One region of the Burkholderia aenigmatica genome, then DNA from elsewhere that is predicted to be linked to it. Evidence: predicted binding sites of a transcription regulator. Region 1 holds the regulator's gene; the other holds the start of a gene.
The links. Region 1 encodes FliA, which starts transcription of late flagellar genes. Its sites were predicted from a motif close to CTAAAGTTTNNNNNNNNNNNGCCGNTA; they were not measured.
Positions count from the first base shown of each region.

Region 1 (3,404 bases):
TGAACGGGCCTTCCTTCGCGACGCCGATGTACGAAGCCTGTTCGTCCGACAGCACGGACAGGTTCGCGCCGATGCGCGCGAGGTGCAGGCGCGCGACCTTTTCATCGAGGTGCTTCGGCAGCACGTACACCTTGTTCTCGTACTCGGCGCCGCGCACGAACAGCTCGATCTGCGCGAGCGTCTGGTTCGCGAACGAGTTCGACATCACGAACGACGGGTGACCGGTCGCGCAGCCGAGGTTCACGAGGCGGCCTTCCGCCAGCAGGATCACGCGCTTGCCGTCCGGGAAGATGATGTGGTCGACCTGCGGCTTGATGTTTTCCCACTGGTACTGGCGGGTCGACGCGACGTCGATTTCCGAGTCGAAGTGACCGATGTTGCAGACGATCGCGTTGTGGCGCATCGCCTTCATGTGATCGTGGCCGATCACGTGGAAGTTGCCGGTCGCCGTCACGAAGATGTCGGCCTTGTCGGCCGCGTATTCCATCGTCACGACGCGGTAGCCTTCCATCGCCGCCTGCAGCGCGCAGATCGGGTCGATTTCGGTGACCCACACGGTAGCGCCGAGGCCGCGCAGCGATTGCGCGCAGCCCTTGCCCACGTCGCCGTAGCCCGCGACGACCGCGACCTTGCCCGCGATCATCACGTCGGTCGCGCGCTTGATACCGTCGACCAGCGATTCACGGCAGCCGTACAGGTTGTCGAACTTCGACTTCGTGACCGAATCGTTCACGTTGAACGCCGGGAACGGCAGGCGGCCGTCCTTTTCCATCTGGTACAGGCGGTGCACGCCGGTCGTGGTTTCTTCGGTCACGCCCTTGATGTGCGCGAGGCGCGTCGAGTACCAGGTCGGGTCCGCGTCGAGGTGCGTCGCGATCGACTTGTACAGCGCGACTTCTTCCTCGTTGGTCGGCTTCGCGATCACCGAACGGTCCTTCTCGGCCTTCGCGCCGAGGATCAGCAGCAGCGTTGCATCGCCGCCGTCGTCCAGGATCATGTTCGCGAATTCGCCGTTCGGCCATTCGAAGATGCGGTGCGAGAACTCCCAGTATTCGTCGAGCGACTCGCCCTTGAACGCGAACACCGGCGTGCCGGATTCGACGATCGCGGCCGCTGCGTGGTCCTGCGTCGAGAAGATGTTGCACGAGGCCCAGCGGACGTCCGCGCCGAGCGCCTTCAGCGTCTCGATCAGCACGCCCGTCTGGATCGTCATGTGCAGCGAACCGGCAATGCGCGCGCCCTTCAGCGGCTGCTGCGCCTTGTATTCGTCGCGGATCTGCACGAGGCCCGGCATTTCGGTCTCGGCAATGTTCAGTTCCTTGCGGCCCCAGCCGGCCAGCGCCATGTCGGCGACGACGTAATCGTTGGAAGCTTTGGAATCGATAATGGCGTTCATCACGCCCTCCTTTCTAAAAAGTTTCTAGATTGGTGACGTGAGCGCCGTTCAGGAAGCGGAGCCGGCGCGCATGCGCCGCACGGCTGCTTGGTGAAGCCTTCCGAGCCTGGCGAGCCGGAATGGCCCGTCGCAACGCTCCTCGGAAAACGGAGGGGATTGTAGCAAATCGGCGCGCGGAATGCGCAAGCGCCGCACACACGGCACTCACCCGGCCCAAGCGCGCGGCGTCGGCGCGCGCGGCCGTCAGGAAAGGGTCAGGACTCCGCGCCGACCCACGCCTGTTCGCGCAGCCGCGCGCGCAGGCGCGCGACGGCCTGGCTGTGCAGCTGGCACACGCGCGATTCGCTCACTTCGAGCACCGCGCCGATCTCGCGCAGATTCAGACCCCGTTCGTAGTACAGCGACATCAGCAGCTTCTCGCGCTCCGGCAGCCGCTCGATCGCCTCGACGAGCGCTTCGCGCAGGTGTTCGTCGAGCAGCGCCGACAGCGGATCGGCGTGATCGACGCGGTAGCGGTCGAGGAACGGCTCGTCGTCGGCCGCGCGGTCGAAATCCTCGTAATAGATCAGCTGGCTGCCGTGCAGGTCCTGCAGCATCCCCTGGTATTCGTCGAGCGGCATGTTCAGGTGCTGCGCGATCTCGGTCTCGCTCGCCGAGCGGCCGAGATGCTGCTCGACCTGGTGCACCGCGTGCTCGACCTCGCGCGACGTCTTGCGCAGGCTGCGCGGCAGCCAGTCGTTGCTGCGCAGCTCGTCGAGCATCGCGCCGCGGATGCGCTGGGTCGCGTAGGTCTCGAACTGCGCGCCCTGGTCTTCCTTGTAGCGGCCGGCCGCGTCCATCAGGCCGATCATGCCGGCCTGGATCAGGTCGTCGAGGTCGACGCTCGCCGGCATCTTCGCGACGAGCTGCAGCCCGAGGCGTCGCACGAGCGGCGCATATTGCGCGAGCACGTCGGCCTGGGACATCTTTCCTTGAGCGTTGTACATCATGGCTCTCTCCTTCCGGTGGCGCTCACGCGGCGTGTGCCGCGCCCGCCTCATACGACGGCTTGCCGCCCGCGTGCACGGCGCGGCCCGCACCCGAACGCGGGCGCATCGGCCAGTACAGCAGGTCGGCGGCAATCTGCCGGTAGTCGCGCGCGGCAGCCGACGACGGGAACGCATCGACCACGGCCCGCGTCAGTTCGCGCGCATGCTCGACGAGCGGATCGGCGCTCACGCAGCCCGCGTCGGCGATCGACACGGTCAGGTAGCGGCTCGCGACGCCCGCGAGGTTGTCGAACGCGACCTTCGCGTCCGCATGGCTGCCGACGTGATTGGTCAGCACGCGGAACTGCGCGAACGCATGCGCGAAATGCAGCCGCTTCATGCACGCGTACGCCTCGGTGATCGCCTGCGCGGCGACCCGCGTGACGACCAGCACGTCGTGCGCTTCGCGCGCCAGCGCCGAGAACGCGCCGTCAGCGCCGAGCTGCGCGTCGACGAGGACGATGTCGGCCGGGCCGTCGATGAAATCGCTGAGCTGCGCGTCGGTATAGCCGGTGCGCGCGAGCCGCGCGGCGGCGCACAGGCCGAAGCCGGCCGCCACCCGCGTGCGCTCGCCGTCGCGCAGCCACGCGCCCGCCAGCGTCGCGCTGGCCGATTGCACGTCGGCGCGCTCGTCGACGACGAGCACGTCCTTGCCGAGCGACGCGAGCGCCGCCGCCAGGTTCACGACGGTGGACGTGCAGCCGACCCCCGCCGGCCCGCCCGTCACCGCGACGATGCGCGACGCGCGCCCGGCCAGCAGGCGCCGCAGCCCTTCGGCCTGATCGATGATTCGTTTATCCAAATCGCACCTCGTGCAGCTCGGCGGTGGAACGTGCGGTCAATGCGGAAAGCAGCGTCGGCATGTCCTCGTCTTGCGGCACGAAGGGCGAGCCGTCGCGCGGTACGCAGAACGCGCTCTTCAGCAGGAAGCGGGTCGATGCGACGTACAGGTTCTCCGGCACCTTCTGGCCGGTCGACAC
Region 1 covers NZ_CP184468.1:233,248-236,651, reverse strand. The annotation lists gene ahcY (adenosylhomocysteinase) at 1-1,396, opposite strand, end outside; S-adenosyl-L-homocysteine riboswitch at 1,429-1,543, opposite strand; gene ACN8ZM_RS01055 (RNA polymerase sigma factor FliA) at 1,651-2,385, opposite strand; gene ACN8ZM_RS01050 (AAA family ATPase) at 2,408-3,226, opposite strand; gene flhF (flagellar biosynthesis protein FlhF) at 3,219-3,404, opposite strand, start outside.

Region 2 (3,404 bases), 370 kb from region 1:
AGCTGTTCGACCTGCGCGAGCTTCGCGGGCGGCAGCGGCTGCATCGTCACGTGGCCCTTCGCGTCGGCGACCGGCTGGTAGTTGACGACGACCGCGACCGACAGCCGCTTCACGCTGCCCATCGGCTGTTCGAGATGGCGGATCGTCTTGTCCACCTCGTAGTTGGTCGTCTGGTCCTTGCGGTCGCTCACGGGCGTCGTCTGCGGCGCGTTCGGGCCGTTGCCGGCGACGATCGGCGCGGATGCCGGCTGCGGCGGCGTGTTCGACAGCGCGCCCGGCACGCCCGACGCGCCGCCCTGCGCGAGTTCGGTCGAGCTGCTGGTCTGCTGGCTGCGGATCGCGGCCTGCTGCGGCACGCCGTTCGGGCCGTAGCTTTCCGACGTCTGCTCGATCTTCGAGAAGTCGAGGTCCGCGCTGACCTGCGAGCGCGCGTTGCCCGCGCCGAAGATCGGCGCGAGGATCGCGTCGATGCGCTTCTGCGTGTTGTGCTCGACCTGCTGCACGTACTTGAGCTGGCTTGCGTCGAGACCGGATGCCGACGCGGTCTGGGTCAGCAGGTTGCCGTCCTGGTCGACGATCGTCACGTTCTTCGCGGGCATGTCGGGCACGCCGGACGACACCATCCGCGTGATTGCCTGAACCTGGCCCTCGTCGAGCACGCGACCCGGGTAGAGGTCGACGAACACCGACGCGCTCGGCGCTTCCTTGTCGCGCACGAACACCGACGGCTTCGGGATCGCGAGATGCACGCGCGCGCCGCGCACGGCGTTGATCGATTCGATGGTGCGCTGCAGCTCGCCTTCGAGCGCGCGCTGGTAGTTGATCTGTTCGGCGAACTGGCTGATGCCGAATTTCTGGTTGTCCATCAGCTCGAAGCCGACCGAGCCGCCCTTCGGCAGCCCCATCGCGGCGAGCTTCAGGCGCGTTTCATGCACCTGGTTCGACGGCACGAGGATCGCGCCGCCGGCATCGGCGAACTTGTAGGGAACGTTTGCCTGCTGGAGCGCGGCAATGATCGCGCCGCCGTCGCGATCCGACAGGTTGCTGTACAGCACGCGGTAGTCGGGCGCGCGGCTCCACAGCACCAGCGCGGTGATCACGGCGATCGCGAACGCGACGGCGATCAGGAACGGCAGCTTCGGGTTGCCCTTCATCCGCGAGATGCCGGGAATGCGTTCCGCGAAGCCGCCAAGCCCGAAGTCCGCGCCTGCGCCACCCGCGCCCGGCAACGCGGCGGCCGCGGCGGCGCCGGGCGCCGGGCTGGCGAGGCCCGCGCGGGCGTCTGGGTTGATCAGCGAGTTGGCCTGCGAATCCATGCGTCGAGTTTCTCCGGAGCGGGACGACTGAGCTCGCTCGGACGAGCGGGCGGACAATGACACGATGCGATTATCGTGACCCGGGCCGGACTCCGATCGACCGAAAAGAGCGGGGTTTCCCCCGTACTTTCTCGGCTTTGACGCGCGGCGCGCTGCTATCCTTTTTCGCGATCCGGCATGGTGCGCGTGGTGCGGCGCCGGCGGATCCCCCGGTGCGTCCGGGCCTCTTCTCTCAGTTTTGGGGACAGCATGACTGCGAACGTCAGCGGAATCGGTTCGGTGTTGCAACAGATGCAGTCGATGGCGGCGCAGGCTTCCGGCGGCGTCGCGAGCCCGGCGGCGGCGCTGGCCGGCTCGGGCGCGGCGACGGCCGGCACGTTCGCGAGCGCGATGAAGGCGTCGCTCGACAAGATCAGCGGCGACCAGCAGCACGCGCTCGGCGAGGCGCAGGCGTTCGAGGTCGGCGCGCCGAACGTGTCGCTGAACGACGTGATGGTCGACATGCAGAAAGCCAACATCGGCTTCCAGTTCGGGCTCCAGGTCCGCAACAAGCTCGTGAGCGCTTACAACGACATCATGCAGATGTCGGTGTGACAGGACGGCTACCGGGGACGGCCACCGGGGTTGGCTATCCGGGGACTGCGATCCGGTGAGCCCCTCCGGGCTGGCCCTGCCGCCGCAGGGCAGGCCCCGCTTGCCTAAAGCTTTCCCGATCCCTTCCGATAACTCCGGTGAAGGCCGCGTCGTGCGATGCACGATGTCGGTTCCCGTATAGCCAAGGCATAACAAGGAGAAGCGCATGTTTTCCCCAGGACACGCTGGAGCCAGTGCATACGCGCGTGTCGGCGTCGAGACCGGGGTGATGGGCGCCTCCCCGCACCGGTTGATCGCGATGCTGTACCAGGGCGCGCGGCAGGCGGTGGCGCTCGCGCGCATGCATTTGCAGCAGGGCAATGTGCCCGCGCGCGGTGAAGCGATCGGCAAGGCGATCCGGATCGTCGAGAGTGGACTGAAGGCGTCGCTGAACCGCGACGCGGGCGGCGAGATCGCGGCGCGGCTGGACGCGCTGTATGCGTATATCAGCGGGCGTTTGCTGGAAGCGAACGCGCAGGCGAGCGACGCGATGCTGGTCGAGGTCGACGGGCTGCTCGCGACGCTCGAGGAAGCATGGACGGGGATCGCCCCGGAAGTCGCGCGGATGGCCGCGCAACAGGCAGTGGAAGCATCACGATGAATCGCAAGGCCGAATACTTCGCACGTTACGAGGCGCTCGCCGCCGTGTCGGGCCGGATGCTGGGCGCCGCCCGCAGCGCCGACTGGAGCGCGTTGCCGGAGTTGCAGGCCGAATTCATGCAACTGGTGGACGGGCTGAAGGAGGCCGATCCGGGCGTCGTGCTCGACGAATCGGATCTCGGCCGCAAGCTCGACCTGATCCGCCGCATCCTGGCCGACGACGCCGCGATCCGCGATCTCGCGAGCCCGGACGTCGCGCGGCTGTCCGCGCTGTTCGAGGCGCGGCGCTCGACCAAGGTATTGACCGATCTCTACCGCGCGCGCGGGTAGGGCCCGTTTCCGGGGAAACGGGCGCGGGGGCGCACGAGCCCGTTGCGGCAGGCGCGCAGTTCCCGCGGGCGGCGGCGTGCCGTTCCCGGATTCGCAACGAAGTGCGGGGTCTGTTTACATATGGAACGCGCATGCGAATGCCCGAAATCGTTCGCAGGGCAAGGAGTGAGGAGCGCCGTTTGGCCGAGCCAAACAAGCGACGAACGACGCCGCCATGCGGGCGATTTCGGGCATTCCCGTGGATTGATTTTTTTAATTAGGGGTTGCCACGAGAACGGCCGCTCGCCGCGTTGCGCTCCTTGCGAATACGTCAGTATTCGCGGCGTCGCGCGCCTCGCGAGCGGCCGTTCTCGTGGCAACGCATGTGCGTTCCATATGTAAACAGACCCCAAGGTGAGCAGGCTCCGATCATGACCGGTATCGACTCCGTTGCGGCCGCGCTGCTGGCGAGCCGCCTCGACAGCCTGCTGACCGGCACCGTGTCGGCGCCCGCCGGCGGCGGCGCGACCGCGCAGGTCGGCACGC
Region 2 covers NZ_CP184468.1:3,506,161-3,509,564, reverse strand. The annotation lists gene fliF (flagellar basal-body MS-ring/collar protein FliF) at 1-1,316, opposite strand, end outside; gene fliE (flagellar hook-basal body complex protein FliE) at 1,566-1,910, shown strand; gene fliS (flagellar export chaperone FliS) at 2,116-2,550, shown strand; gene ACN8ZM_RS16425 (flagellar protein FliT) at 2,547-2,879, shown strand; gene ACN8ZM_RS16420 (flagellar hook-length control protein FliK) at 3,290-3,404, shown strand, end outside.
Region 2: a site for FliA is predicted at 2,015-2,041, ahead of fliS (flagellar export chaperone FliS). Genes of this name have one in related genera too.